Regions from separate parts of the Streptomyces sp. NPDC057253 genome, predicted to be linked through region 1. Evidence: riboswitches for the same ligand, from Rfam matches in the RefSeq annotation. Region 1 holds a riboswitch; each other region holds the start of a gene.
The links. A riboswitch is a leader RNA that binds a small molecule or an ion and turns the genes downstream of it on or off. The one in region 1 is predicted to bind S-adenosylmethionine.
Positions count from the first base shown of each region.

Region 2: another riboswitch for S-adenosylmethionine. It lies ahead of ACFULQ_RS42290 (aminotransferase class V-fold PLP-dependent enzyme); the one in region 1 lies ahead of ACFULQ_RS17810 (ABC transporter substrate-binding protein).
Region 3: another riboswitch for S-adenosylmethionine. It lies ahead of thrC (threonine synthase); the one in region 1 lies ahead of ACFULQ_RS17810 (ABC transporter substrate-binding protein).

Region 1 covers NZ_JBHUXV010000028.1:41,796-51,945, forward strand. The annotation lists gene ACFULQ_RS17805 (ABC transporter permease) at 1-807, opposite strand, end outside; gene ACFULQ_RS17810 (ABC transporter substrate-binding protein) at 811-2,430, opposite strand; SAM riboswitch class IV at 2,809-2,922, opposite strand; gene ACFULQ_RS17815 (DUF1684 domain-containing protein) at 3,011-3,832, opposite strand; gene ACFULQ_RS17820 (LLM class F420-dependent oxidoreductase) at 3,902-4,825, opposite strand; gene ACFULQ_RS17825 (NtaA/DmoA family FMN-dependent monooxygenase) at 4,954-6,354, opposite strand; gene ACFULQ_RS17830 (LLM class flavin-dependent oxidoreductase) at 6,351-7,451, opposite strand; gene ACFULQ_RS17835 (hypothetical protein) at 7,776-8,360, shown strand; gene ACFULQ_RS17840 (hypothetical protein) at 8,393-8,785, shown strand; gene ACFULQ_RS17845 (hypothetical protein) at 8,767-9,222, opposite strand; gene ACFULQ_RS17850 (TauD/TfdA dioxygenase family protein) at 9,469-10,150, shown strand, end outside.
Region 2 covers NZ_JBHUXV010000141.1:9,913-20,062, reverse strand. The annotation lists gene ACFULQ_RS42305 (rhomboid family intramembrane serine protease) at 1-172, shown strand, start outside; gene ACFULQ_RS42300 (Lrp/AsnC family transcriptional regulator) at 169-450, shown strand; gene ACFULQ_RS42295 (PQQ-binding-like beta-propeller repeat protein) at 464-2,605, opposite strand; gene ACFULQ_RS42290 (aminotransferase class V-fold PLP-dependent enzyme) at 2,673-4,034, opposite strand; SAM riboswitch class IV at 4,155-4,271, opposite strand; gene trpD (anthranilate phosphoribosyltransferase) at 4,348-5,412, opposite strand; gene ACFULQ_RS42280 (cytochrome bc complex cytochrome b subunit) at 5,638-7,275, opposite strand; gene ACFULQ_RS42275 (Rieske 2Fe-2S domain-containing protein) at 7,272-8,327, opposite strand; gene ACFULQ_RS42270 (c-type cytochrome) at 8,324-9,133, opposite strand; gene ACFULQ_RS42265 (heme-copper oxidase subunit III) at 9,194-9,814, opposite strand; gene ACFULQ_RS42260 (hypothetical protein) at 9,960-10,150, shown strand, end outside.
Region 3 covers NZ_JBHUXV010000167.1:1,353-11,502, reverse strand. The annotation lists gene ACFULQ_RS44485 (ABC transporter substrate-binding protein) at 1-1,011, shown strand, start outside; gene ACFULQ_RS44480 (DUF3263 domain-containing protein) at 1,047-1,280, shown strand; gene otsB (trehalose-phosphatase) at 1,676-2,497, opposite strand; gene ACFULQ_RS44470 (trehalose-6-phosphate synthase) at 2,494-3,888, opposite strand; gene ACFULQ_RS44465 (glucosyl-3-phosphoglycerate synthase) at 3,997-4,941, opposite strand; SAM riboswitch class I at 5,087-5,242, shown strand; gene thrC (threonine synthase) at 5,260-6,540, shown strand; gene ACFULQ_RS44455 (MoaD/ThiS family protein) at 6,655-6,930, shown strand; gene ACFULQ_RS44450 (cold-shock protein) at 7,374-7,580, shown strand; gene groL (chaperonin GroEL) at 8,227-9,849, shown strand.

The DNA of each region.
Region 1 (10,150 bases):
CGCCGCGGTGACCCGGCCGAGGCCGTCGCGGGAGAACACCGTCTCGACGACCACCGAACCGGCGATCAGCTGTCCCACCAGGAGGCCGACGACCGTCAGCGCCGGCAGGGACGCGTTGCGCAGCGCGTGCCGCAGATGGACCCGCCACCGGCCGGCGCCCTTGGCCCGGGCGGTCTCCACATACGCCTGGTCCAGTGCGGTGAGCAGGCTCTTGGCGAGCACCTGCGCGATCTGCGCACCGGTCGGCACCGCCAGGGTGAGGGCCGGCAGCACCAGCCCCCTGAATCCGTCGTTGCCGAACGCGGGGAACCAGCGCAGCCGGAAGGAGAACGCCTCCACGAGCAGCAGCCCCACCCAGAACGTCGGGACGGACACCCCGAGCGGCGGCAGCGACAGCAGCAGCTGCCGCAGCCACCGCTGCGAGGTGTAGGTCGCCAGCACCGCGAGGCCTCCGCCGAGCAGCACCGCCAACAGCAGGGCGGCACTGGTCAGTTGGAGGGTCTGGGGCAGTGCGTCGCCGAGCGTGGAGGTCACCGGGCGGCCCGTGGACACCGCGTTGCCGAAGTCCCCGCGCACCGCCCGTCCCAGATAGTCGGCGTACTGCACGAGCACGGGTTTGTCGAAGCCGTACTCGTGCCGCAGGGCGGCGAGCCGGGCCGGATCGACCTCGCCCGAGTCCAGCCCGGCACCGGCCATCGCGGTGACCGGGTCACCGGGCAGCCAGTTCAGCACCAGGAACGACACCGTGTACGCCGCCCACAGCACCCCGACCGCCTGCGCGAGTCGCTTGATCACATAGCGGCGCACGTGTCAGCCGATCCAGGTGTCGTGCAGCTGGACGCGGCTGCCCGAGTCGAAGTCGAGGTCGTGGACCTTCTTCGTCACGGCCAGTTGGGTCTGGAGCTCGACCACCGGCACGTTGTACGCGTTCTGCACGATCAGCTTCTGCGCCTCGTCCACCAGTTGCCCGCGCTTGGCGGTGTCCGGGGTCGCGGCCTGCTCGGACAGTGCCGTGTCCAGCGAACTGGCGGGCAGCTTGTAGGAGTTGTTCAACTGGGTGGAGAAGGAGGTGCGCAGGATGTCCGGGTCGGCGCGGGTCACGTTCCCCCACACCACGTCGAAGTCACTCGACTGGACGGTGGTGGCGAAGTCACTGACCTGGCGCTGCTGGAGCACCACGTCGATCCCGACCGCCTTCAACTGCTGCTGGACCAGCTCCAGGGCGGGCTGGTTGGTGCCCGCGTTGGGGAACCAGGTGATGGTCAGGCGCAGCTTCTTGCCGTCCTTGACGCGGATCCCGTCGCTGCCCTCCTTCCAACCGGCCTCGTCGAGCAGGGACTTGGCCTTGGCCGCGTCGAAGGCGAGATCCGAGGAGAGGTCGGTGTAGTCGGGTGTGGTGTGCGCCAGGACGCTGGTCGCCGGCCGGGTGCCGGTCGGGAACACGGTGTCGGCGATCTGCTTCCGGTCGACGGCGGCCAGGATCGCCTGACGCACCTTGGTGTCCTTGAGCAGGGGCCGGGAGTTGTTCAGGCCCAGGCCGAACACCACGCCGGGGTTGGCGCGCCGCAGCAGGGTGACCTGACCGCCCTTGAGGGCCGCCTCGTTGGCCTTGCCGACGCTGCTGATCGCGTCCACCTGCCCGGACTGGAGACTGCCGGCCCGCACCCCCGCCTCGGGCACGACCTTGAACACCACCTTGTCCAGGTAGGCCTCGCCCTTCTTGGACCACAGGGAGGAGCCCCAGTCGTAGCCGGTGCGCTTGGCCAGGGTGATCGACTGGTTCTGCACGTACTGCTTCAGCACGAACGGCCCGGATCCGATCACGCCCTCGCTGCACTTCTGCTGCGGGGTCTTCTTCGCGCTCGCCGACGACTCGATGCCCAGCGAGTGGGTCGAAGTCGCTTGCAGGAACTGTGCGTTGGGCTGCTTGAAGGTCACCTTGACGGTGAGCGGGTCCACCACGGCGGTGCTCTGGACACCGCTGAGGTAGCCCTGCGCGAGGGCCCCGAGGGGGCCGAGCTTCGGCACCGCGTCGAAGTTGTCCTTGACCACCTGCGCGGTCAGCTGGGAGCCGTCGCTGAAGGTGACACCCGAGCGAAGGTGGAACGTGAACTGGGTCGCGTCGGAGTTGACGTCCCAGCTCTTGGCCAGCCACGGCACGATCTTGCCGGTCTCAGGGTCCTGGTCGGTCAGGGAGTCGACGGTCTGGCGCACCGAGTAGATGCTCTCGTTGCTGTTGACCTGCTGAGGGTCCACGCAGCCGGAGTCGGAACCCACCGCGAACGTCAGGGTGCCGCCGGACTTCGGCCGGCCGCTGCCGGCGCCGGAGCCGTCACCGCTCGATCCGCAGGCGGTCAGCAGCACACCGGTGGTGGCCAGGGCGGTCAGCGCCGCCCAACGGGAGGATCGGAAATCCGGAATTGCTCTCACGGAGGGGTACTCCTACTCGTGTCACCAGGCACGGGTGCCGCAGAAGGCGCGGGCGTGCGTGGGCGTGCCGGGGCGTGCGGCCCCGGCCGGCGTCGGCCGGGCCGGGGCTGCGCGATGCAGACGGGGATCAGGGGGGAAACGGGGATCCGGCAGAGGGCGGGATCAGGTGGAGCCGGGTGCGGCGACGACCGGTGCCGGACGTCGACCGGCCCTGGGACGGCCTGTCAGGCCTGACAGAGGCTGCTGTCCGAGCGCTTCAGGTCGATGTGGCGCCGGCGCGAGAGCCGGGAGAACACCGTGGCGAGACCGAAGGACGCACCGAGGTCTTCACAACGAAGCCGCATGCCGATCCTTCCCGTCCTTGGCCCCGTGCGAGGGGCTACGCGCTTGCGGAGATCGTCGGTGATCCCGCCGGGCTTTCACCTGGAGCACCCCACCGCGTGGGAGGGTTGCCGGTCAGCGAGCCAGGGCTTGACGCTGACACTCAATGCCTTTTGTGATCGTACGGAGGGCGCTTGCCGTACGTCAATGGCGCAAAAGCACGCCGTGCAGGGGGAGTCGGGGCGCGAGTGCGCCCAGCTCAGGAGCCACCGCGCTCACGGGGGATCTTCTGACCGGCCTCGACCGCCACCGGCAGCCGGTTCTCGGCCGGGGGCAGCGGGCAGGTGGCCAGGTCCGTGTAGGCGCAGGGCAGGTTCGTGGCCCGGTTGAAGTCCAGGACGACCGAACCGTCGGCGGCGGGCGGCTCCAGGGCGAGGGCCCGGTTCGCGGCGTAGGTCGTGACCCCGGAGGTCTCGTCGGTGAACAGGACCAGCAGCCGTCCCGCGCCGTGGCCGGGGAACGCGGTCAGTGACAGCGGGCGCCCGTCCAGCTCGAACTCGACCCTGCCCGGAGCGTCGTACACATGCTCAAGGCCTTCCACGGCGGCGCCCACGGTGGTCGGCCGCGGAGTGTCGAAGGGGACGTAGCGGCCCGTCACGGCCCAGCGCGGGTCGGGGGCGTAGGCGGGCGTTCCGGCGAAGGCCGTGCGCAGCGGCGCGTCCGGGTGCCGGGGGCGCACGATGTCGTTGCCGCCGCGCTTGGCGACCTCGATGACGGCGTCCTTCCAGACGGCGTTGACGCCGCCGCGCTCGGGAATCACACCGAAGCGGTGTTCACCGTGCACCGGCGTGCCGTCGACGACCAGTTCCTCGCCCTCGTCGAGGTCGACGACGACTCCCTCGGGGCCGGTGCGCCAGGCGCCGGGCGCGTCCGGGAAACGCTGGGGCGTCTCGTCGAGCCAGTGCAGGCCGGTGACCGCCAGGAACCCGTGGGGGTCGGCGAGCCGGGCCTCCTGGGCGCGGTGCCACTCCTGCCAGTTCTCGGTGAAGGCGTGGAGGTCAGTGGTGGCCTCGGTGGTCATGGGGAATCTCCTTGGTGTCGGGGGCTTTTGGGCGGGGGCGGTAGGGGGTTGTCGAGTCGACGGCTGTGCTCAGCCGGCCAGTTCGCCGAGGAGTCGCCAGGTGCGTCGGCGAGCCGCCTCCCCCGCGAGCTCGGTGCCGGAGAACACGACCTCGGTGGCGCCGGCGTCGCGGTAACGGCGTACCTCGGCCTCGACCGTCTTCTCGTCGCCGATCACGGCCAGGTCGGCGGCACGCCGGCCGCCGGAGAGTTCGATGACCCGGGCGTAGGACGGGATCTGCTCGTAGAACGCGAGGTTGTCGATGGCCTTGGCCCGCACCGCGTCCACGTCGTCAGTGACCACGCCGGGCACCAGGGCCACGACCCTCGGCGCGGGCTGTCCGGCTGCCTCGGCCGCGGCGGTCAGGGCGGGCACGATGTGGTCCGCCAGGGCACGGGGACCCGCCAGGTAGGGCAGGATCCCGTCCGCCAGTTCCCCGCTGGCCCGCAGGGCCTGTGGGCCCATCGCGGCGACCAGCAGGGGGACACCGCCTTCGGCGCCCGGCACGCGCGCCGGGACCGGGGTGGCCGCGGTGAGCAGTTCCCCGTGGAAGTCGGCCGTACCGGTCTCGGTCAACTCCCGCAGGGCGATGAGGAATTCGCGCAGCCGGGCGATGGGGCGTTCGAAGGGCAGGCCGAAGCCGGTCTCCGTCAGCAGTTTCGTGCCCAGGGCCAGGCCGAGGTGGTAGCGGCCGTGGGTGGCGGCCTGCGCGGTCTGGGCCTGGCTGGACACGAGCAGCGGATGCCGGCCGAAGACGGGAATCGCGGAGGTGCCGACCTGGAGGCCCGGCACCTCGCGCCCGACGATCGCCGCGAGCTGGGGTGAGTCCGCGCCGAAGGTCTGCCCGAACCAGGCCGACGTGACACCGAACTCCGCGGCCTCCTGGGCGAGTTGGACGGTGGCGTCGACCTGGTTCGGCGCGTCGGACGCGTTGAGCGCTACTCCAACAGTCATGTCAGTCAGAACCGGCGCGAGGCGAGCCCGCATTCCGGTCCGTCTGTGACAGCTTCTTGTCAGTCATGTGTCCTCGGTCCTGAGGTCCTGAGGTCCTGAGGTCCTGAGGTGAAGGGGCATCCCGGTCCTCAGCCTGCCTGCTGCCGTTCCTGCGCGGCACGGTGGGTGAGGGGCGCGCGCAGGCCGAGGTGGTCGCGGAGTGTGGTGCCGGTGTACTCGGTGCGGTAGATCCCGCGTTCCTGCAGTTCCGGGACGAGCAGGTCGACGATGTCGTCGAGGCCGTCGGGGATGAGGTACGGCGTGACGTTGAAGCCGTCGATCGCGCCGTGCCGTACAAAGCGGGCGAACTTGTCGGCCAGGCCGGACGGGGTGCCGACGTGCCCGCGCTGCGGGCCGAGGGCGATCACGGTCTCGCGCAGCGACCAGCCGTGCGCCTCGGCCTTCCCCCGCCATTCGGCCACGACGGCCCGCGGGTCGGCGATGCGCCGGGCCCCGAAGGAGCCGTCGTTCTCGGTGACGACCGGGTCCTCGGCGGGCAGCGGGCCGTCGGCGTCGCGGTCGGACAGGTCGATGCCCCACAGCAGTGAGGCGATCCCGAGCGCGGTGGCGGGGGTGACCTGCTGGAGCCGGATCCAGCGCTTCTTCTCCTCGGCCTCCTCCTCGGTGGCACCGATGATGATCTCGGTGCCGGGCAGGATCCGCAGATCGTCGTCGGGCCGGCCGACGGCGCGCAGACGGGTGCGGATGTCCTCGGCGAAGGCCAGGGCGTCGTCGAAGTCGGTGCCGTGCGCGGAGAAGATGACGTCGGCGTTGCGGGCGGCGAAGTCGCGGCCCTCGCCGGAGTCACCGGCCTGGAAGATCACCGGGTGGCCCTGGGCGCTGCGCGGCAGGGTGGGGGCGAGGTCGACGTCGAACTGCGGCCCCCGGTGGCGTACCTGCTGTACGGCGCCGGCCACGGACCAGGCGGGCGCGTCGACGGACGTGCTCACCGCCTTGTCGTCCCAGCCGTCCCACAGGGCGCGGGCCACGGTGAGGAACTCCTCGGCGCGCCGGTAGCGGTCGGCGTGGTCGAGGTAGCCGCCGCGGCGGAAGTTGGCGCCGGTCCAGGCGTTGTCCGTGGTCACCACGTTCCAGCCGGCGCGGCCCTCGGAGAGCAGGTCGAGGCCGGAGAGGCGGCGGGCGAGATCGGTGGGCTCGTTGAAGGTGGAGTTGGAGGTGGAGACCAGGCCGATCCGGCGGGTGACCGCGGCCAGGGCAGCGAGCTGGGTGATGGCGTCCGGCCGTCCGGCCACGTCGAGGTCGTGGATCCTGCCGTCGACCTCGCGCAGCCGCAGCCCCTCGCCGAGGAAGAACGCGTCGAACAGGCCCCGTTCCGCGGTCTGGGCGACCTTGCGGAAGGAGGCGGGGTCGATCTGCGAGCCGCTGTCGGGGGCGGACCAGATCGTCCAGTGGTTGACGCCCTGGAAGAAGACTCCGAAGTGCAGCTGTGCGTGTGGCCGGGGGACGTCGAGGGGGTCGGTGCGGGTCATCGGGCTTCCTCCTGGACGGCCGCGGACGCGAAACGGTTGGCGGGGCGCTCCAGACCCAGGGTCGAGCGCAGGGACGTGCCGGGCAGCGGGCGGGCGACCAGGCGCCGCTCCGACAGGGCCGGCAGGACGAGGCGGGAGAGGACGGGCAGGTCCTCGTCCAGTACGAGCGGATGCAGCCGTACGCCGTCCACGTGGCGGCTCAACTCGTCGAGAACAGCGACCAGTTGGCCGACGGAACCGATGTGGCGCAGCCGTCCCCGGTCGGTCCACGGCGCGTACCGTTCCAGGTCCGCGACGCGCTCGGCGCCGGTCGCGTCCGGCGTGTCCAGCGCCACCTCGACCTCGGCGAAGACGCGGGGCGTGCCAGCGCCGGCGGCGGTCTCGGCGATGGATGCCGGGTCGCGGCCCTCGACCAGGGCGATGTCGAGCTGCGCGGCGGGCACCCGGTCCGGCCGGCCCAGGACGACGAGTTGCCCCTGCGGCGGACGCGGCACGATCGCCGGGCCCTTGACGGCGTACGTCTCCCCGGTGAAGTCGATGTAGTGCAGTCGGTCGCGGTCCAGGTAGCGGCTGGTGGCCACGGACCGGATGACCGCGTCGTCCTCCCACGAGTCCCACAGGGCGCGGGCCACCTCGACCCCGTCCCGGGACTCCCGGGCCCGCGCGGCCGCGTCGGCCACCAGGGGGCGCCCCCACGCGCGAGCCGCCTCGGGACGCTCCTCCTCCGTCACCACCCACCCGGCGCGGCCGGCGGAGATGTGGTCCAGGGACGCCAACTGGCTGGAGACATGGAAGGGTTCGGCATACGTGACCGGCACGACGGGGGCGATCCCGATCGTGCTCGTGGACGCCGCGACGAAGGCCGCTCGCTCCACCGCGCCGATCCGGCCGACGGGGTCCGGCGCGGCACCGGGCGGCAGCACACCGTCGTCCAGGGTGATGAGGGTGAACCCGGCGTTCTCGGCCACGGCGGCGAGCCCGGCCACCCGGCGCGGGGTGAGCAACTGGTCGGGAGAGTGGGCGGCGCGGCGCCAGGCCGCGGGATGGGCGCCGTCGCCGTCGATCTCGACGGCGAGGTGCAGGGCGGGGCCGGACATGCGGGTTCCTTCCGAGGCATACGCGACGTCACGGCCGAGAGGCCATGACGAGAGGGCCGGCGGGGGCGGGCCGGCAGGGGTCAGACGCGTGCGGAAGGACAGACCGCGGAGGAGGTACGGCAGTAGTCGACATGCCGCCGGGTGATGAGGCGCGCACCCGTACGGACACCCTGCGGTGCCGCGTCCGGTACGTGCATGAGGGCCTCCACCCGTCAGAGTTTCGCCGGATCACCGTACGTCGAGCGCCCTTGTGAGTGTCAAGGGAACCCGATGCGAGCGGACCGCGCCCGGTTCGGTCATCGCACGTCACGGTAGCCTCGCGCCGTGAGTCACCGGGAGGACGAGGGCGCGCTGGTTCTGGAGGCGCGGGAGATGCTCGCCGCAGGGCGGAGCGACGAGGAGGTCTTCGCCGAGCTGGCCGCGAGGACCGGCGACTGGGGTGTCTGTGTGCTGGCCGTGTGCGTGGCCCTGGGTGTGCCCCGGACCGACGCCGAGGCCCGGCTCCGCGAGGTCGAGCCACTCTTCTCGGACTTCGCGGCGGGTGAGGAGGAGTACGTCGCCTTCGTGTTCAGGTTCGGGCGCGTCTTCATCGTGGACCGGGTGCTCGAGGAACACGAGGAGCGCATCCGCGACCTCCTGGCAACCGCCGCCGGCGCCCGCGGAGGCTGTCCAGCCGGCCCGCTCACGTGGTTCCGCACCGGGGAGCTGACGAAGCTCTTCCTCTACTTCGCCAAAACCCGGTTCCGGGACGGGCGCGGCTCACCACCTGAGTTCTGGGCCGCCATGACCGCGGCCGGCGAACTCCTGGCCGAGCAGGACCGCCCCGATCACGAAGAGGTGAGTGCAGGACTGGAGCGATGCCGCATGAAGGCCACGACAGCCTCGCGCAGACCACGTGGAATTCCGTAGCAGCGCCCGCGTCAAATCCCTACAGTCGCCGCATGGCCGCCGCCGAAGACGAGAACCCAGGTCAACCCGACATCACCGCGATGCTCAAGGACCAGACCAGTGCCTGCAAGGCAGCACGCGACGCCATCGCGGCCGGTGGCGAGGTGATGCTCTACGACGGCCAGCCGCCGAAGTGGATGGTCCTCGGCATCGCTGCGACCAGGCTGAAGCGGTCGTTGAAGATCGGCCTGACGACCCTCGGCCTCGACGAGTCCGTTGAGATCCTGCGCGCTCGGCCCCGCGACGAGCGACTGCGTACCGGCAACATTGTCGCAGCGGACCGCAGGTGGTTCTTCACTCTGTACTTCGACGCCACCGGGACTGAGCTGTTGGCGTGCAGCGGCGTCAAGAAAGTGCGCGGGGACGCTCAGAAGCTCCAGCAGTAGAGGCCGCCACCCGTACGCGTCGCGGACACGGCGAGGCGGGCGACGCCCTGCACAACGGCTGGGAGGTCATCGTCGGTCATGTCGTCGCCGTCCTCGGAGCGAAGCCGCGCGATCCAGCGGCCTGCCAGCTCTTCGAGTTCGGCGGAGGTTGCTGTGGCGAGCGCTTGGGTCAGCCGTTTCGGCAGGGCGAGTACCTCGACGCCGTCGTTCAAGGGGGCCGTGACCCACTCCGGCCACGGCCGCCACGCATAGAGCTGCTCAAGCGGCGGGGCCTCGGCCGAAGGTGCCTCGAAGTACATGTCCCACTCGGCGATGGCGGTGTCCGGCTCAAGGGAACGGCAGGTCACCGACTCAAAGCGCTCGCCAGGTCCCCGTAGGCGCGTCGAGGCGGCCGTCTTGTCGTCAGGGGCGAGGAAGAACACTATGTCGTGGGCCATTCGAGCATGATGGCAGGGGTGCCTCGACCGCCCGCCCGTCATTTCATGCAGCTGCAACGATCCATCCCTCAACTGCCTGCTAGACATGGTGGGGTGAACGCCCCAGTGCTGTACCGCAGGTTGTACGTGGATCTGGCGCGCGTCGACGCCTCCGCGTGTCGATGCCTGTGACCTCGTCTCCACCCGCTCCACGGAGACGACCACGCGCACCTCATTCCCGTAGGGCAGCACTGAGAGGGAAAACCCATGACCACCACTGCCGCAAGCCCTCAGATCCGCCGGGCCGGTCCGCGATTCGGCGCGGAGGTGACCGGCATCGACCTGACGGCCGGCGTCGACGACGAAACCGCCGAGCAACTGCGTCGGGCGTTCCGGGAACACAAGGTGCTGGTGTTCCGCGGCCAGCACCTCACCCCGCAGCAGCACGTCGAGGCCGTACGCATCTTCGCGGAGCCCTTCGACCACCCCACCGCGGTGAAGGACCCCGCCCATCCCCTGGTGTACCCGTACAACGTCCAGCAGACCGGCAAGGCCAGCACCTGGCACATCGGCGGACTGTGGCGGCAGCCGGTCTTCGCGATCGAGTCGCTCACCTACGAGGTCGTGCCCGAGCTGGGCGGCCATACCCTGTGGGCCGATCTCCAGGCGGCGTACGACGACCTGTCCGAGCCCTTCAAGGAACTGCTCGCATCGGTCGGCGCGGTCTACGACGCCAACGCGGGGAACTACGCGCAGGGCAGCAAGCGCGTCGCGGTCGCGGAGACCATCGAGCATCCTGTCGTGCTGGAGCACCCCGAGACGGGCCGGAAGGGACTGTTCATCAGCACCTCGCCGCGCGGCCTCACCGGGGTCACGGCGCAGGAAGGGAAGGTGCTGCTCGACTACCTCCTCAGCCACGCGTCCTCACCCGACTACACGATCCGCTTCG
Region 2 (10,150 bases), on a different contig from region 1:
GACCCTCCAGTGGCTGGCGGCGGGCCGGGCGAGCGACGGACCGGGGGTGGCCTATCTGGCCCACGTGGTGGGCTTCGGCCTGGGCCTGGTCTTCGCCTGGGTGCGCTTCGGCCCTACGACTAGAGTGAAGGCCGCCCCAGCTCCGGCCCCCGAGGGAGAGAACCAGCCGTGATCACCGCGATCGTCCTCATCAAGACCAGCGTGGACCGGATCCCCGAGATCGCGGAGCGGATCGCCGCGCTGGAGTCCGTGAGCGAGGTCTTCTCCGTGACGGGGACGTACGACCTGATCGCCATGGTCCGGGTCAAGCAGCACGAGGATCTGGCGGAGGTGATCCCGGGCAGCATCAGCAAGATCCCGGGCGTGGAGGCGACCGACACCCACGTGGCGTTCCGCACCTACTCCCAGCACGACCTGGAGGCCGCGTTCGCCATCGGTCTGGACAGCTGACCGAACCCGACGGCTAGGAGCCGAGCGCCAGCACCGTAATGCCGTCGGCGGTCGCCACGTAGACCCGGCCGTCCCGGACGACCGGTGCCTGGGTGCCGACGGACGCACCGCCCTGGACCCGTTTCCGCCAGACCCGTCTGCCCTTGCGGTCAAGGCCGTAGAGCGTCGACCCCCGGCGTACGTAGACGGTGTCGCCGAAGACCACCGGGTCGCTGTACTGGCTGCCGTCGTCGGTGAACAGGAAGGACCACGCCGTCGATCCGTCGGCGGGGTCGAGGGCGACCAGCTCGAAGTCGGACGCGGTGACGCCGAGCCCGGCGAAGGGCACGCAGGTGAAGTAGCGGCTGCCGTACACCTTGTCGTTTCCGGAGTTCCACAGCAGCTTGCCCGCGCGGCTGAGGCCGTGCAGCATCTGCTCGCCGCCGGAGCCGACCATCAGGGTGCCGCCGACCAGCGCGGGCCGCCCGGTGTCGGTGCCGGCCTTGGTGGCCCACAGCCGCCTGCCGGTCTTCGCGTCCAGGGCCTGCACCTGGTCCCCGAAGGTGCCGACGTAGACCACCCCGTCCGCGACCAGGGGCTCGCTGGTGGGTGCCGCGCCGGTCGGCGTGGACCAGCGCACGCTGCCGTCGGGGGCGTAGGCGCGCACCCCGCCCGCCTCCGAGCCGTCGCCGTAGGACACCAGGACCAGTCGTCCGAAGGCCACCGGGAACTGGCTGTTCGCGGCGAAGGCCTTCGTCCAGCGGATTTTGCCGCGCGGGCCGAGCGCGCACAGCTCGGAGGCGCCCTCCTTGTCGTCCTCCAGCAGGCAGTACACGCCGTCGGCGGTGGCGAGCGGGGACATGGCCTCGCCGCCCAGCGCGGTCCGCCACACCGTCCGGCCGTTCAGGTCCAGGGCGTGCATCGAGCCGTCCGCGCCGCCGACGTACACCCGGGTGCCGTCGGGCGAGACGGCGGCACAGGGTCCGCGCCGCCCGCCGAGCCCCTGCACGGCGTACGTCCATCCCACCTCGGCCGCGGCGGAGCCGCCCTGCACGGTCCGTCCGGCGCCCGCGGAGGAGGCGGAGGAGTCCGAGCCACTCCGCAGCAGCCACCAGCCCAGGCCCCCGGCGCCCACCGCCCCCGCGCCACCGGCCCAGGCCGCCAGGATCCGACGCCGCGAGGGCTCCGGCGCGGCGGCGGAGGTGGCCACGGGCACGTCGGTGACCGTCGTGGGCGCCACGTACTCCACCCCGCTGAGCCGCTCCCGCGCCCCGTCCTCCGGCACCCAGCGCTCGCCACCGCCGAGGGCCACGGTCGGCGTCCCCCTGGAGAACCACCCCTCCCGCAGGCCCTCCCGCAGCGAGCCGGCGGTGTGCCCCACGGCCGCGACCAGCTCGGCGGGCGTCGGCCGCGCCGCGGGATCGTCCCGCAGACAGGCCTCCACCAGCGGCAGCTGTTCCTCCGGTACGGCGGACAGGTCGACGTCCCCGGTCAGGATCCGCAGCAGGACGACCGAGTCCTGCCCCTCGCCGAAGGGTTCCTTGCCGCCCGAGGCGTACGCGAGCACCGCGCCCAGGGAGAAGACGTCGCTGGCCGGGACCACCTGGGCGCCGTTGCGGATCTGCTCGGGCGAGAGGTAGCCGACCGACCCGACGACCACCCCGGTCCGGGTCAGCGCGGTGCCTTCCAGCGCCCGGACGATCCCGAAGTCGATGACCCGGGGCCCGTCCGGCGCGAGCAGGATGTTGGAGGGCTTGAGGTCCCGGTGCACCAGGCCCTTGGCGTGGATCGCGGCGAGCGCCTCGGCGAGCGCGCCCGCCAGCAGCCGTACCGCGTCCGCGCCCAGCGGCCCCTGGTCGAGCACCGCGTCCCGCAGGTTGGGGCCCGCCACGAACTCGCTGGCCATCCACGGCCGGGCGGCCCCGGTGTCCGCGTCCACGACCCGCGCGGTGTAGGTGCCGGCTCCGCCGACGGTCTGCGCGGCCCGCACCTCGTGGCGGAAACGGGCGCGGAAGGTGCGGTCCTCGGCGTGCTCGGCGCGGACGACCTTCACGGCCAGCCGGGGCCCGCCGCGCGCCTCGGCGAGATACACCTCGCCCATCCCGCCGGACCCGAGTCTGCCCAGGACCTCGTACGGCCCGATGGTCCGCGGGTCCGTCTCGCGCAGCTCCTGCACCCCGTGCTCCCCCTGCCTCCGTACGGCTGCCGGGGTCGAGCGTATACGCGGGGTGGACGCCGGTACGTCAGACGGCCGGGACGCAGCGGCCGTCCTCCGTGCGGTACGACCACTTCGCACCGTCCGCGACCAGTTCCTTCACGGCCTTCACGAACCGCTCCACGTGCTCGTCCGGCGTGCCCGCGCCGAAGCTCACCCGGATCGCGTTCAGCGACTTCTCACCGGGCGCCGCCTCGGGGGCCCCGCACTCGCCCTGGGTCTGCGGGTCGCTGCCGAGGAGGGTGCGGACGAGGGGGTGGGCGCAGAAGAGGCCGTCGCGGACGCCGATGCCGTACTCGGCGGACAGGGCGGCGGCGAAGTGGGAGCTGTTCCAGCCCTCGACGACGAAGGAGATCACGCCGACGCGGGGGGCGTCGTCGCCGAACAGGGAGAGGACACGGACCTCGGGGACCTCGGCGAGGCCCTCGCGGACCTTCTCGATCAGGTGCTGCTCACGGGCGACCAGGGTGTCGAAGCCGGCCTCGGTGAGGGCCTTGCAGGCCGACGCGATGGAGTAGGCGCCGATGACGTTCGGGGAGCCGGCCTCGTGGCGGGCGGCGCTGTCGTGCCACTCCACGTCCACTCCCCCGTCCTCGCGCCGGGTGACCTTGCGGCTGGCGCCACCACCCGCGAGGTAGGGGTCGGCCGCCCTGAGCCAGTCGGCGCGGCCGGCGAGGACTCCGGAGCCGAAGGGGGCGTACAGCTTGTGGCCGGAGAAGGCGACCCAGTCGACGTCGAGGTCGCGGACGCTCACCGGGTGGTGCGGGGCGAGCTGGGCGGCGTCGAGGACGATCCGGGCGCCATGGGCGTGGGCGGCGGCGGCCAGCTCGCGGACCGGCCACAGCTCACCGGTGACGTTGGAGGCACCGGTGACGCAGACCAGGGCCGGGCCGTAGGGGTCCCGGGCGGCGAGGGCCTTCTCCAGGGTCTCGACGGCCTGGAGCGGGGTGCGCGGGGCGTCGAGGTAGCTGACCCGGGCGTCCTTCCAGGGCAGCAGGCTCGCGTGGTGCTCGGTCTCGAAGACGAAGACCTGGCAGTCGGCGGGGAGGGCGGCGGCGAGGAGGTTGAGCGAGTCGGTGGTCGACCGGGTGAAGATCAGCTGGTCGTCCGCACGGCAGTCGAGGAACTCGGTGACGGTCCTGCGGGCGTTCTCGAAGAGGTCGGTCGACAGCTGGGAGAGGTAGCCGGCCCCGCGGTGCACGCTGCCGTAGTAGGGCGCGTAGGCCGCCACGTCGTCCCAGACGCGCTGGAGGGCGGGGGCGCTGGCCGCGTAGTCGAGCGCCGCGTAGGTGACTTCGCCACCCGTGACGAGCGGGACGGTGACATCCCGGCCCAGAACGGGCAGCTGGGCACAAAGCGACTGGACGGAGGCAGCGGTGGAGACAGACATGGGGGACTCCCGTGAAAAGTGAAGGGTGAGAGGGGTGTGCGGAGGCGGGGCTCGGCGCCCTAGCGCATTCGCTTGCTCACGGAAGACTCCTCGAACGACCAGGATCCCTGGTTCGTGAGGGATCCGCGCTTGCCGCAGACCTCGCTGCCTACGGCCTGGTCTTCACCCGGGGCACCCCGCCACGGACGGAGGGTTGCCGGACAGTCGGCCGGGGCCTCATGACTGTCACTCATGACCTGGTCAAAAAACCTACGCGATGTGATCGTCGTCCCGCAACCCGTGTCCGGATCGCGGGACGACACCCCGCCGGCCGCTACGCGTTGCTCGCGGCCACCCAGCGCTCCAGCGTCCGCTTGGCCGACCCGGAGTCGATCGACTCCGCGGCCTTGTCCATCCCGGCCCGCAGCTGCTCGGCCAGCGTCCCGGTGCCCGGGTCCAGGGCCACCAGCGCGGCCGCCGAGTTCAGGAGTACGGCGTCCCGGACCGGGCCCGTCCCGCCGTCCAGGAGCTTCCTGGCGACCTCCGCGTTGTACGCCGGGTCACCACCGCGCAGGGCCTCGACCGGGACCAGCTCGATGCCGACGTCACGGGGGTCGAAGCTCTCCTCGGTGACCTTGCCGTCCCGGACGACCCAGACGTGGGAGGTCGAGGTGGTCGTCAGCTCGTCGAGGCCGTCGTCACCGCGGAAGACCAGCGAGGAGTTGCCGCGCTCGGCGAAGACGCCCGCGACGACCGGGGCCATGCGCGGGTCCGCGACCCCGACGGCCTGGGCGCGCACCCGGGCGGGGTTGGTCAGCGGGCCGAGGATGTTGAAGACCGTGCGGATGCCCAACTGGCCGCGTGCGGCGCCCGCGTGACGCAGCGCGGGATGGAACTTGATCGCGAAGCAGAAGGTGATCCCGGCCTCCTCGGCGACCTCGGCCACCCGCTTCGGCGTCAGCTCCAGATTGACGCCGAGCTTCTCCAGGACATCCGAGGCGCCGGACGCGGAGGAGGCGGCCCGGTTGCCGTGCTTGACGACCGTGGCGCCGGCTCCGGCCACGACGATCGCCGACATGGTGGAGATGTTGACGGTCTTGGCGCCGTCGCCGCCGGTGCCGACGATGTCGACCGTCCGCCCGGGGACCTCGATCACATTGGCGTGCGCGTACATCGTCCGCACCAGCCCGTTGATCTCCTCGACCGTCTCGCCCTTGGCCCGGAGCGCGACCACGAACCCGGCGATCTGCGCGTCGGTCGCCTCGCCCTGCATGATCCGGTCCATCGCCCACGCCGTGGCGTCGGCGCTCTGGTCCCGCCCGTACAGCAGGGCGTTCAACACCTCGGGCCAGGAACGGCCCGCCGCGATGTCGCCTCCAGCGGGGGTCACAGCGCTCATGGGGCCGCTCCAGATGTCGTAGAGAAGTCTGCTGCCACCCTATCCAGCCCACAGCACGTCGCAGGCCCCCGTCCGGTGTTCGGACGGGCCATCTCAGGGGCGCGGGGAACTGCGCAAAAAGCGCCCGCCCCCACCGAAGCCGCACCCGCACGGCAAAGGACCCCGTCCGGGATTCGGACGGGGTCCTTTCAACCGCGCTGTGGCGAGCGCAGCGACAAGCAGGGATCAGTGGTGGCCGTGGCCGCTGGTGATCTCCTTGTACTCCTCGACGGTCGGCTTGGCGATCTGGGACTCCTCGCCGTAGTACGCCTCGCTCAGCTTGGCGCGCAGCTTCTCGGTGCCCTTGACCTTGCGCTCGACGCCGTTCTCGTCGACCGTGGCGCCGATCGCGGCCGGCTTGTACTGCTCGTGTGCCGTGAGCGTGTGCAGCTGCTCCTGGCTGAGCGGCTCGTGCACCTCGATGAACTCACCGTGCGGCAGGCGCTTGATGATGCCGGACTCGCGCCCGTGCAGCACCTTGTCCTTGTCACGGCGCTGGAGGCCGAGGCAGATCCGCTTGGTGACGATGAACGCGAGGACCGGGGCGACGAAGAACGCGACCCGCACGAACCAGGTGATGGCGTTGATCGACAGGTGGAAGTGGGTGGCCCAGAGGTCGTTTCCACCACCGACCAGCAGCACGAAGTACCAGGTGATCCAGGCGACACCGAAGGCCGTACGCGTCGGGGCGTTGCGCGGGCGGTCCAGGATGTGGTGCTCGCGCTTGTCGCCGGTGACCCAGGACTCGATGAACGGGTAGACCGCGATCGCGACCAGGACCAGCGGGAAGATCATCAGCGGGATGAACACACCCAGGACGAGCGTGTGACCCCAGAAGTTGATCTCCCAGCCCGGCATGACACGGATCAGGCCCTCGGAGAAGCCCATGTACCAGTCCGGCTGGGCGCCCGTGGACACCTGGTCCGGACGGTAGGGGCCCATCGACCAGATCGGGTTGATCGAGGCGATCGCCGCGATGGCCGCGATGACACCGAAGACCAGGAAGAAGAAGCCTCCGGCCTTGGCCATGTAGACCGGCAGCAGCGGCATGCCGACCACGTTGTTGTTCGTCTTGCCGGGGCCCGCGAACTGCGTGTGCTTGTGGTAGAAGACCAGGATCAGGTGGCCGACGACCAGACCGAGCATGATGCCCGGCAGCAGCAGGACGTGGATCGAGTAGAAGCGGGCCACGAAGTCGCCGCCCGGGAACTCCCCGCCGAACAGGAAGAACGACAGGTACGTGCCGACGATCGGCACGGACAGGACCGCGCCCTCCATGAAGCGGACACCGGTGCCGGAGAGCAGGTCGTCCGGGAGCGAGTAACCGGTGAAGCCGGTGAACATGCCGAGGACGAACAGCAGGAAGCCGAACAGCCAGTTGACCTCACGCGGCTTGCGGAACGCGCCCGTGAAGAACACCCGCATCATGTGCACGAACATGCCGGCGAGGAAGATCAGCGCCGCCCAGTGGTGGATCTGCCGGATCAGCAGACCACCGCGCACATCGAAGGAGATGTGCATGGTCGAGTTGAACGCCTCGGACATCAGCTGTCCCTGCAGCGGGACGTAGCTGCCGTGGTACTCCACCTCGTTCATCGACGGGTGGAAGAACAGCGTCAGGTACACACCCGTGAGGATGATGATGATGAAGCTGTAGAGGCAGACCTCACCCAACATGAACGACCAGTGGTCGGGGAAGATCTTGCGCATGTTGGCCTTGGCCAGGGAGTAGATCCCCAGCCGGCCGTCGGCCCAGTCGGCGACACGCTCGCCGGCCGGTGCCTTCCCGCGAGAGCGGGCTTCGGTGGACTCTGTAGTGCTCATCCGCGCTCCCAGAATGCAGGACCGACGGGCTCCTCGAAGTCGCCGAGCGCTTCAAGGTAGCCCTCGTCGTTCACGCCGATGCGCAGCTGCGGCAGGGCGTGACCGGCGGGGCCGAAGATCACCCGGGCACCGTCGGAGAGGTCGAAGGTGGACTGGTGGCAGGGGCAGAGCACGTGGTGCGTCTGCTGCTCGTACAGGGAGATCGGGCAACCGACGTGGGTGCAGATCTTCGAGTACGCGACGATTCCCTCGTGCGACCACTCGAGCTCGCGCTTGTCCTTGATGTTGTCGGGCTGGAGCCGGACGATCATCAGGGCGGCCTTGGCGATCTCGGTCTGGAACTCCTCGGAGTGCTCCTCCAAGCCCTCGGGCTTGGCGAAGGTGAGGGAGCCGACCGCGACGTCCGAGGGACGCAGCGGCTGGTCGGTGTTCATGTTGACCAGCAGCTTGCCCTTGGACCACATGGTGTGGCGGAGCTTGGTGCCGGGCAGCGGACCGAGGTCGCGCAGCAGCATGACACCGGAGAGCGGGAACAGGGCCAGCGCGCCGAACATCGTGTTGCGGATCAGCTTGCGGCGGCCGAGCGCCGACTCCTTGGCGCCCTGCTTGAAGTCGGCCATGACCTTGGCCTTGACCTCGGGGGGCGCCTCGATCGGGTGACGCTCGTCGGCGATCTCCTCGTCGGACATCAGGGTGCGGGCCCAGTGGACCGCACCCGCGCCGATCGCGAAGAGGGCGAGACCGAGGGTCAGGCCCAGCGCGAAGTTCAGCGCGTTGATGTGCCCGATCGGGAAGACGAAGATCGACTTGTCGTGGGGGATGCCCACGTACGAGGCGATGAACCCGATCGTCGACAGCATCGAGACCGTGAACAGCATGGCCACCGTGCGCTCGGACCGCTTGGCGGCCCGCTCGTCGATGTCCTGCACCCGGTGCTCGTGGGGCGGCAGACCGGGGTCGGCGAACGGGTTCTGCTCGTCCGCGACGCCTACCGCGCCGTGCGCGTCCTGCTCTGCGGGCAGGTTCTCTTCTGGAATGTCTTGGCTACTCATGACTTCTTGGCCTTTGCGGTCCGAGCGGCGACCCAGACGGCGACCGCGATCAGCGCGCCGAGGCCGAAGATCCAGGCGAACAGGCCCTCGGAGACCGGGCCGAGACCGCCCAGCTCAAGGCCGCCGGGGCTCACGGTGTCGTCGCCGTTGACCGCGTTCAGGTACGCGATGATGTCCTTCTTGTTCTGCTCCGACAGCGTGGTGTCGGGGAACGACGGCATGTTCTGCGGGCCGGTCTGCATGGCCTCGTAGATGTGCTTCGGGTCGACACCCTCGAGGCTGGGCGCGAACTTGCCGTGCGTCAGCGCGCCACCCTTGCCGGTGAAGTTGTGGCACTGCGTGCAGTTGTCGCGGAACAGCTCACCGCCCTTGGCGATGTCGGCACCGTCGGGGCCGTACTGCGCCTCGGTCGGGATGGTCGGACCCGCGCCCAGCGAGGAGATGTACGCGGCCAGCTGGTCGATCTCGGCCTGCGTGTAGATGACCTTCTTGCGCGGAACCTGCGCGCCCGGCTGCTGGGCCGGCATACGGCCGGTGCCGACCTGGAAGTCGACGGCCGCGGCGCCCACGCCCACCAGGCTCGGTCCGTCGGAGGATCCCTGACCGCCGGTGCCGTGGCAGCTGGCGCAGCCTACGGCGAAGAGCTTCTTGCCCTCGTCGATGGCCAGGGACTGGGCGGTTTCATCTGCCTGCGCCTTGCTCGCGGGCGCGAACACGGCGTACAGCCCCCCGGTGCATGCCAGCGCGAGGAGTAGGACGACGAGCGCCGCCAGCGGGTGGCGTCGTCGTGCGGAGAGCTTTTTCACGGATTACCCCGGTGTCAGGATCTTCTGCGTCGATGCTTGCGATGTCGGGAGCGGGCCCGGCTACTTGATCATGTAGATCGTGGCGAAGAGGCCGATCCAGACGACGTCGACGAAGTGCCAGTAGTAGGACACGACGATCGCGGCGGTCGCCTGCTCGTGGGTGAACCTCTTGGCCGCGTAGGTACGCCCGAGAACGAACAGGAACGCGATCAGGCCGCCCGTCACGTGCATACCGTGGAAGCCGGTGGTCAGGTAGAACACCGAGCCGTACGGGTCGGAGGACAGGGACAGCCCGTCCTTCTTCACCAGCTCCGTGTACTCGTAGATCTGACCGCCGATGAAGATCGCGCCCATGATGAACGTGACGATGAACCAGCCCCGGAGCTTCTTCACGTCACCGCGCTCGGCGGCGAAGACGCCGAGCTGGCAGGTGAGCGAGGAGAGCACCAGGATCGTGGTGTTCGTCGCCGAGAACGGGAAGTTCAGGCTGTGCGCCATTTCCTTCCAGTGATCGGGTCCCGTCACCGATCGCAGGGTGAAGTACATCGCGAAGAGGGCCGCGAAGAACATCAGCTCGGAACTCAGCCAGATGATGGTTCCGACGCTGGTGAGGTTCGGTCGGTTGACCGACGGGTGCGCGTGCCCGGTGTCTACTGTCGTTGCTGTCGCCACGACCGACATTATGTCGGTCGCTTATCCCGCCCTCACTCCGGGGGGTGCCGTTCGGAGTGTCTTGCTGGTCCGTACCGGTGTTGACGTGGTGTTCAAGGGAGTAGCATCCGGGCCAACGGGCCTGTCCTTACGACGCTGACGTCACGGAGGAACAATGCAGCCGACCGCCACGGTGCTGGTCTACAGCGACGATTCCAACACCCGCGAGCAAGTTCGGCTGGCGACGGGGCGGCGTCCCGCTCCCGATGTTCCGGTGGTGGAGTTCGTGGAGTGCGCGACCCCTGCGGCGGTGCTGAAGGAGCTGGACAAGGGCGGGATCGACGTCTGCGTCCTCGACGGCGAGGC
Region 3 (10,150 bases), on a different contig from region 1:
GAGGTCAAGGAGCTCGTGGCTGCCGGGAAGGCGCCCGACATGGCGCAGATCGGTGCGTACGCCGACTACGCGGACAAGGGACTGCTCTACAAGGCCGACGACCTGATCGGCATCCGCGAACAGGCCGACTTCGTCGCACAGCTCGGTGCCGCCGGGCGGATCAACGGGATGCAGTACGGGATGCCGTTCGCCGCGTCCACCCGGCTCCTCTTCTACAACAAGGCCCTCTTCGCCGACGCCGGGCTCACCCCGCCGAAGACGTGGAAGCAGCTGGCCACCGACGCCGAGGCGCTCAAGGCGGACGGGGTGAAGTACCCGTACGCGCTGCCGCTCGGCCCGGAGGAGGCGCAGGCCGAGACCATGCAGTGGCTGCTGAGCGGGGGCGGCGGCTACATCGACTCCGTCGGGACGTACGGCATCGACTCCGAGGAGAACGTCGCGACGCTGACCTGGCTCAAGGACGACCTCGTCGACAAGGGGCTGACCGGGCCCGTCGCGCCGGAGAACCTCAACCGGGCCGCGGCCTTCTCGGCGTTCGCCGCAGGGGACGTCGGCATGCTCAACGGGCATCCCTCGCTGATGAAGATCGCCGCCGCGAAGGGGGTGAAGTTCGGGATGGTGCCCATGCCGGGGGCCGAGGGGCCGACCAGGAACTCCATGGGCGTCGCCGACTGGATGATGGCCTTCAAGCAGAACGGCCACGCCGAGCAGGTGGGGGACTTCCTCGACTTCGTGTACAGCGAGAAGAACGTGCTCGCGTTCTCGCGGGAGTACGACCTGCTGCCGGTGACCAACTCCGCGTCCACCGCGATGAGCCGGGCCTCCCGTGACGCCGACCTGAAGCCCTTCCTCAACGCGCTGCCCGCCTCCGAGCTGCCGCCGGTGGGCAAGACGTCGTGGGCGTCGGTCAGCGCGGCCGTGAAGAAGCGGATCGGGTCGGCGGTGAGCTCCGGCGGGAGCCCCGAGAACGTGCTGCGGGAGCTCCAGCTCACCGCCCAGAACGCGGAGTAGTCGCGCTGTCAGTGGCGGGGGTTACGGTTTTCGGCATGGAGCAACCGGAGCTGGACCGCAGGGAGCGGGACGTCCTCGCCCTGGAGCGCCGCGGCTTTTCCGGCCCCGGCGCGAAGGAGCGCGCGATACGCGAGGAGCTGGGCCTGGCGCCGGTCCGCTACTACCAGCTCCTCAACGCCCTCCTGGACGACGAACGCGCCCTGGCCTTCGACCCGGTGACGGTGAACCGCCTACGGAGAGTGCGGGAGGCCCGCCGCTCCGAGCGGTAGCCTCCGGCGGCGGGACGGGTGCCGGTGGGCCTGGGCGAGGGCTGCGGACCGGTGTCCTGGGCGAGCCCGTGCCCGGGGTGAGCTGGTGCGGTGGGCGATCGGGCGTTGGGACGCTGCCGGCGAGCCGGGCCCGAGCAGGCGCTCCCATCGGCTGGGCCGGGCGGCCCGCAGCCTGTCGGCCGGAGGCGCCGGACCGACCAGGCGTTCCCATCGGCTGGGCCGGGCGGCCCGCAGCCTGTCGGCCGGAGGCGCCGGACCGACCAGGCGTTCCCATCCGCTGGGCCGACGGACCGCAGCCTGCCGTCGGCCGAGCCGGTCCGGTGACGGTCGGTCGTGGGCCGGGAGGCCGGGAGGCTCGCGGTGGTGGAGGGTGGGTGGTTCGGCGCGCGCTCGGGTCAGGCGAGTCGGGTCGCCAGCGTGCGGAGGAGGTTCACCACGCCTTCGGGGCCGTCGACCACCAGGTCGGCTCGTTTGCGGAGTTCTGTGACCTCGTCGCTGCCGCTGCACACCAGGAGGCCGGGGGTGCCGGTGGTGCGCAGGTCCTCGACCGTGGAGAAGGCCGGGAGGTCGCCGAGGTCGTCGCCGCCGTAGAGGACGGAGGTGGCGGACAGCTCGCGGACGTGGGCCAGCAGGGCCACGCCCTTGTCCATGCCCGGGGGACGCAGTTCCAGGACCAGCCGGCCGGGTTCGACGATCAGGCCGTGCCGGAGCGCCAGGTCGGTGAGGGGGGTGCGGAGGGCGTCGAAAGCGACCTGCGGGTCCGGGGCCCGGCGGGTGTGGACGGCCACCGCCCGGCCGCCCTTCTCCTCGATCCAGGCGCCGGTGCCGTCGAGGAGGGCCGGCAGCTCGGCGCGGACCGCCGCCACACCCGGGTGCGGTTCCGGTGCCGTGATCTCACCCGTGGCCGCGTCCCAGCGCTCCGCGCCGTAGTGGCCGAGGACGGTCAGATGCTCCAGACCGGCGACGCCCGCGAAGCCGCCGTGGCGCACCGCGACCTCGGCCGGGCGGCCCGTGATCACCGCCACGGACGCCACCTTCGGGGCCAGCGCGGCCAGCACCGACACCGCCTCGGGATGCGCCCGCGCCCGCTCCGGGTCCGCCACGATCGGCGCGAGCGTCCCGTCGAAGTCCAGCCCGATCACCGCGCCCCGCGGGTGCGACAGGAGCGCCCGGAGACCGTCGCGGCCGGCGGGCGTGCTGGGCGTCGGCAGGCTCATGCGTCCAGCGCCTTCAGCGCGTTCAACTGGTCCAGGAACCACTGGGCCGGAGGGAGGGCCGTGGCCGCCGCGGCCAGCCGCTTCGCGCGTTCGGCGCGGTCGTGGGCCGGCAGGGTCAGGGCCTCGTGCAGGGCCGCCGCCGTCTGCTCCACGTCGTAGGGGTTGACCGTGATCGCGTCGTCGCCCAGCTCCTCGTACGCCCCGGCCTCCCGCGACAGCACCAGCGCGCACCCCTCGTCGGAGACCACCGGCACCTCCTTCGCGACCAGGTTCATGCCGTCCCGGATCGGGTTGACCAGGGCCACGTCGGCCAGCCGGTACGCGGCGAGCGAGCGCGCGAAGTCGTCCTTGACGTGCAGCACGACCGGGGTCCAGCCGGGCGTGCCGTACGAGGAGTTGATCTCCTCCGCCACCCGCTGCACCTCGGCCGTGTAGTCCCGGTACACCGCGAGATCCTGCCGGGACGGATACGCGAACGCCACGTGCACGACCCGCTCCCGCCACTCGGGCCGCGACTCCAGCAGCCGCCGGTACGCCAGCAGCCCGCGCACGATGTTCTTCGACAGCTCGGTCCGGTCCACCCGCACGATCGTCTTCCGGCCGGCCCCGATCTCCTCGCGCAGACCGACGATCCGTTCCTCGACGTCGGCCGCGTGCGAACGCTCGCGCAGGAAGTCCGCGTCGGCGCCCAGCCCGTGCACGCCGACCTGCGTGTCCCCGAGCCCGCCCGCGAACTCCGTGGCGCAGGCCGTGAAGGCGTCCGCCCACCGGCGGGTGAGGAAACCGAGCCGGTCGGCGCCGAGCATGCCCCGCAGCAGCTGCGCCGCGATGTCGTCCGGGAGCATCCGGAAGTAGTCCACCGGCGCCCACGGCGTGTGCGAGAAGTGGCTGATCCGCAGGTCCGGGCGGAGCTCGCGGAGCATCCCCGGCACCAGGCACAGGTGGTAGTCCTGCACCAGGACCGCCGCCCCCTCGGCCGCCTCCTGCGCCAGCGCCTCGGCGAAGGCGCGGTTGTACGTCTCGTACGACGCCCACCGGCGCCGGAACTCCGCGTCGAAGACCGGCTCCAGCGGGGTCTGGTAGAGCAGGTGGTGGACGAACCAGAGGACCGAGTTGGCGATGCCGTTGTACGCGTCCGCGTGCACGTCGGCCGGGATCGCGAGCATCCGCACGCCGTCCTCGCCGACGCCCTGGGCGACTGCTTCGCGGTCGCCGTCGGACAGGGCCGAGCAGACCCACAGGGCGCCGGCGTCGGGGCCGATCGCGGACAGGCCGGAGACCAGGCCGCCGCCGCCGCGCTTGGCGTTGAGCTCGCCGTTCTCCTGGACCTCGTACGAGACGGGGCCTCTGTTGGATGCGACCAGTACGTTGGCGTTGTGCGAGGGAGCCATGACTCGACATCTAGCCCGGGGTGCAACCGCTCAAACGTTCCCGTGGGTGCGTGGTCGGCTGCGGGTCGGTGGGGGCTGGGCGCGCAGTTCCCCGCGCCCCTGGTAGGTCTACGCAGCCCTTCGTTTCATGTACTCCGGGATTTCCGTCATCGGTGGGCGTTCCTCCGTGTCCACCGAGTACGTGCGGGGCTCGAAGCCGTCCTCGCCGCGTTCGAACTGGGTCAGGGACGGGCGGATCATGTGGCCGCGGGCCAGCCTGAGCTGGGCCGTGCGGTAGATCGCCGCCGACATCCGGCCCAGTGCCTGGCCGTCCTGGTGACGGTGCTTGCGGACGCCGACGTCGACCTGGGCGAGGGCGTCCAGGCCCACCAGGTGCAGCGCGTCGACCAGCATGCCCAGCTCGACGCCGTACCCGACCGGGAAGGGGAGCTGTTCGAGGAGGCTGCGGCGGGCCGCGTACTCGCCGCCCAGCGGCTGGACGAAACCGGCCAGCTGCGGCCAGTGCATGTTCAGCAGCGGGCGCGCCATGAGCTCGGTGACCCGGCCGCCCTGACCCGCGGCGCCGCCCAGGGGACGGTCGTACATGCCCTTGACCAGGTCGACCTCGGGGTCGGTGAGCAGCGGGCCGACGATGCCGGAGACGAAGTCCGAGGAGAACTCCTTCAGGTCGGCGTCGATGAAACAGACGATGTCCCCGCGGGTGGCCAGCAGGGAGCGCCACAGCACCTCGCCCTTGCCGGGGAGGGCGGGCAGCCGGGGCAGTATCTCGTCGCGGTGCACCACGACGGCGCCGGCCGCGGCGGCGACCTCGGAGGTGCGGTCCGTGGACCCCGAGTCGACGACGACGATCTCGTCGACCAGCGGCACCTGCTTCACGAGGTCGTGACGTATCACGGAGACGATGTCACCGACCGTCTCCTCCTCGTTGAGCGCGGGCAGCACGACACTGACCGTCTGCCCGGTGCGCTGCTTGGCGGCCATGATCTGGTGGAGCGGGCGATCGGTCACCGACCAGGAGCGGGTGCTCAGCCAGCGCTCGACTTCTTCCAGCACGTAGGCGGCTCCTTCGTGTGTGATCCGTGTGATCCGTCTCGCGGTTCGGACGGCCTATCTCAACTGTCCTGGTTGTCGGTTACAGTCTTGAACAACGCGGGTGACCATCGCATGTCCTGGCAGGCCCGCCGACACAACTTCATACCGCTCATCCAGAGGGGCAGAGGGATACGGCCCGATGAAGCCCCGGCAACCCTCCAGTCGGTTCTCGTAGATCACCGTTGATCATTTCGCGAGGCTCCCGGCTAGGGAAGGTGCCAAATCCGTCTCACGGCGAAACGCGTCGTGAGGAAGATGAGGAGAAAGGGCCTCGCCTCCATGGCTGCGCAGACTGTTGCAAGCACCACGAACTCCGTCGACCTGGGTCCCGCCGCGGCACTGAGCTGCCGCGAGTGCGGCCACCGCGTCCCGCTGGGCCCGGTCTTCGCCTGCGAGGAGTGTTTCGGCCCGCTCGAGATCGCGTACGACTTCTCGGCCTACGACACCGAGGAGCTCCGCAAGCAGATCGAGGCGGGACCCGCGAACATCTGGCGCTACGCCCCGCTGCTGCCCGTGCCGGCGGACGTGGCGGACAAGCCCAACATCAACCCCGGCTGGACCCAGCTCGTCAAGGCCGACAACCTCGCCCGCGAGCTCGGCGTCACCGGCGGCCTGTACATCAAGGACGACTCCGGCAACCCGACGCACTCCTTCAAGGACCGCGTCGTCGCGCAGGCCCTGGAGGCGGCGCGCGCGTTCGGCTTCACCACTCTCTCCTGTTCCTCGACCGGCAACCTCGCGGGTGCGGTCGGTGCCGCCGCCGCCCGGGCCGGCTTCCGCTCGTGCGTGTTCATCCCGCACGACCTGGAGCAGGGCAAGGTCGTCATGGCCGCGATCTACGGCGGCGAGCTCGTCGGCATCGAGGGCAACTACGACGACGTGAACCGCTTCTGCTCCGAGCTGATCGGCGACCCGGCCGGCGAGGGCTGGGGCTTCGTCAACGTCAACCTGCGGCCGTACTACGCCGAGGGCTCCAAGACGCTGGCGTACGAGATCTGCGAGCAGCTGGGCTGGAAGCTCCCGGACCAGCTGGTCGTGCCGATCGCCTCCGGCTCCCAGCTCACGAAGATCGACAAGGGGCTCCAGGAGCTGATCAAGCTCGGGCTCGTCGAGGACAAGCCGTACAAGATCTTCGGGGCGCAGGCGGAGGGCTGCTCGCCGGTGTCGGTGGCGTACAAGGCGGGCCATGACGTCGTACGGCCGCAGAAGCCGAACACCATCGCCAAGTCGCTGGCGATCGGGAACCCGGCCGACGGGCCGTATGTGCTGGACATCGCCCGGCGTACGGGGGGTGCGGTGGAGGATGTGAACGACGAGCAGGTCGTCGAGGCGATCAAGCTGCTTGCGCGTACGGAGGGGATCTTTGCGGAGACCGCCGGTGGGGTGACCGTGGGGGTGGCGAAGAAGCTGATCGAGAGCGGTCTGCTGGATCCCTCGCTGACGACCGTTGTGCTGAACACCGGGGATGGTCTGAAGACGCTGGACGCGGTGGCGGGTACGGGTCTTACCGCCACGATCCGTCCCAACCTTGATTCGTTCCGCGAGGCTGGTCTCGCATAAGCAGGTCGCTGTGCGGCGGCGGGTCCGTGGGGGCTGGTCGCGCCCACGCGGCGGAGCCGCATATCGATACAGCCCCGCGCCCCCAGGGCGACTACCTGACCGGAGGTCCTGAACATGAGTGTTTCCGTCCGTATCCCTACCATCCTGCGCACCTACACCGGCGGGCAGGCCGAGGTGACCGCCGAGGGTGGGACCCTGGCCGAGGTCATCGCCGATCTGGAGAAGAACCACACCGGTATCGCCGCCCGGGTTCTCGACGACCAGGGCAAGCTGCGGCGGTTCGTCAATGTGTACGTGAATGACGACGACGTGCGCTTCGAGCAGGGGCTGGAGACGGCGACGCCGGACGGGGCCGGGGTCTCGATCATCCCGGCGGTCGCCGGCGGGTGACCGTATGACTGGTCATTACCTTCGGTAATAGTGATGACCGAGTGTTCATCCGATTGCCCCCTCCGTGAGAGAAGCGGAGGGGGCAATTCTCTATGGTTGAGCGCGGTACAGTTGGGGAAGCAGCGGCTTTCTCCTTGCCGCATGCATATGAGTTCTCGCTCCACGTGCGATGAGAAGTAGCCAAAGTGTGCGCGTCTTATGTGCCTTATGCGTGCTTTATGGGGCCCGACTTGCCCCGAATTCAGGCGAATTCTCACTACATTCCGGACCCCTTCCGTCCAGAATTCTCGTCCGATTGACCTGTTGCAGACGGCAGTTGGACAGATACATTCAGCCGCGGTCGACGCGTTCCGGCGCACGCCCCCAACCATGTGGGGGGTGAGGTCTGACCCGGATCCGCGAAGTGCGGGTCCGTGCAAGGGCCAGTAATAGGGGAGTTAGGCATGGCTCAGGGCACCGTCAAGTGGTTCAACGCGGAGAAGGGGTACGGCTTCATCGCGGTCGACGGTGGTGCGGATGTATTCGTCCACTACAGCGCGATCCAGATGGACGGTTACCGCACCCTTGAAGAGGGCCAGCGGGTCGAGTTCGAGATCTCGCAGGGTCAGAAGGGGCCGCAGGCGGACATGGTCCGTCTCGCGACTGGCTGAAGCACGCGCCGGGTAACAACAGCGTCGTTCTTCTTTTCTTCACTGAAGGGCTCGTACCCCATGGGGAGTCATGGGTACGGGCCCTTCGGTATGTGCCTGTGCCTCCGGCGGTTGGGCGGGGTCGGTGCGGGTTCGTGTTCGTCTGCGGGGCCGGTGGGGGCGGGCGTTTTGCGCAGTTCCCCGCGCCCCTGGGTGTGTGCGGGGGTTCGTGTTCGTCTGCGGGGCCGGTGGGGCGGTTTGCGCAGTTCCTCGCGCCTCTGCGCGCCCTTGGTGCCGGGCCGCTGCAACCTCCCCAGGGGCGCGGGGAACTGCGCGCTCGGCCCCCACCGGCCGGTAGCCGCCCGACCGCCGAAACCGTCGCCTCCGGGGTGCGCGATCCGGGTGCCGGGAGCTGCGCGGGGCGGCCCTCGCCGGTCCGCGCCCGCGTGAGCGAACCCGGCCCGGTCTTCGGGAGGCGCTTGCACTCGACCAGGCCGAGTGCTAATCATTGGCGTTAGCACTCTGAAGGTGAGAGTGACAAAGATGGACCGGGTCGGTGAGGCCCGCAGGCCTAGTGGGGCAAGGATCCACAGGCCGGCGAGCCGTCCGTCGCGGGCGCGGGCGCGGTCCGAAGGAATCACCCCCAGTCCTGGAGGGACCACTTCACATGGCCAAGATCATCGCGTTCGACGAGGAGGCGCGGCGCGGCCTCGAGCGCGGCATGAACCAGCTCGCGGACGCCGTCAAGGTGACGCTCGGCCCCAAGGGCCGCAACGTCGTCCTCGAGAAGAAGTGGGGCGCCCCCACGATCACCAACGATGGTGTCTCCATCGCCAAGGAGATCGAGCTCGAGGACCCGTACGAGAAGATCGGCGCCGAGCTGGTCAAGGAAGTCGCCAAGAAGACGGACGACGTCGCCGGTGACGGTACGACCACCGCGACCGTGCTCGCCCAGGCCCTCGTCAAGGAAGGCCTGCGCAACGTAGCCGCCGGCGCCAACCCGATGGCCCTCAAGCGCGGTATCGAGAAGGCCGTCGAGGCCGTCTCCGCCGCTCTCCTTGAGCAGGCCAAGGATGTCGAGACCAAGGAGCAGATCGCCTCCACGGCCTCCATCTCCGCCGCCGACACCCAGATCGGCGAGCTCATCGCCGAGGCCATGGACAAGGTCGGCAAGGAAGGCGTCATCACCGTCGAGGAGTCCCAGACCTTCGGTCTGGAGCTGGAGCTCACCGAGGGTATGCGCTTCGACAAGGGCTACATCTCGGCGTACTTCGCCACCGACATGGAGCGGATGGAGGCGTCGCTCGACGACCCGTACATCCTGATCGCCAACTCCAAGATCGGCTCCGTCAAGGACCTGCTCCCGCTCCTGGAGAAGGTCATGCAGTCGGGCAAGCCGCTGCTGATCATCGCCGAGGACGTCGAGGGCGAGGCCCTGTCGACCCTGGTCGTCAACAAGATCCGCGGCACCTTCAAGTCCGTCGCCGTCAAGGCCCCGGGCTTCGGTGACCGCCGCAAGGCCATGCTCGGCGACATCGCCATCCTCACGGGCGGCGAGGTCATCTCCGAGGAGGTCGGCCTCAAGCTGGAGAACGCGACCCTGGACCTCCTGGGCCGCGCCCGCAAGGTCGTCGTCACCAAGGACGAGACCACCATCGTGGACGGTGCCGGTTCCTCGGACCAGGTGCAGGGCCGCGTGAACCAGATCCGCGCCGAGATCGAGAACAGCGACTCGGACTACGACCGCGAGAAGCTCCAGGAGCGCCTGGCCAAGCTCGCCGGTGGCGTCGCCGTCATCAAGGCCGGTGCCGCGACCGAGGTCGAGCTCAAGGAGCGCAAGCACCGCATCGAGGACGCCGTGCGCAACGCCAAGGCGGCCGTCGAGGAGGGCATCGTCGCCGGTGGTGGCGTGGCCCTGCTCCAGGCCTCCGGTGTCTTCGAGAAGCTGGAGCTGGAGGGTGACGAGGCGACCGGCGCTGCCGCCGTCAAGCTCGCCCTGGAGGCCCCGCTGAAGCAGATCGCCGTCAACGCCGGCCTCGAGGGCGGCGTCGTGGTGGAGAAGGTCCGCAACCTCACCCCGGGTCACGGCCTGAACGCCGCGACCGGTGAGTACGTCGACCTGGTCAAGGAAGGCATCATCGACCCGGCGAAGGTCACGCGCTCCGCTCTGCAGAACGCCGCCTCCATCGCCGCGCTCTTCCTCACCACCGAGGCCGTCATCGCCGACAAGCCGGAGAAGGCCGCCGCGCCCGCCGGTGGCGGTATGCCGGGCGGTGACATGGACTTCTGATCGGTCCCCGACTGATCAACGTCCTTGCCGGGGGCGGCACTTCCTGCTCAGCAGGGGGTGCCGCCCCTTGGTCTTGGGCACCCCGTGACTGCGGTATGCTTGATCACGAGCCGCCCGACGTGAACTCCCGTCGGTCGACTACGCGTTGGTAGTCCAAGGAAAGACGCCCCGCTTCCTGTGGGGAGATGCAGGTGCAAGGCCTGCCCAGCGCTCCGCGAGAAGCCCGTCCCACTCCGGTGGGGCGGGCTTCTGTCATGTCGGTGGCCGGGATCACAGGCCGTTCGGGATGTGCGGGGTGGGT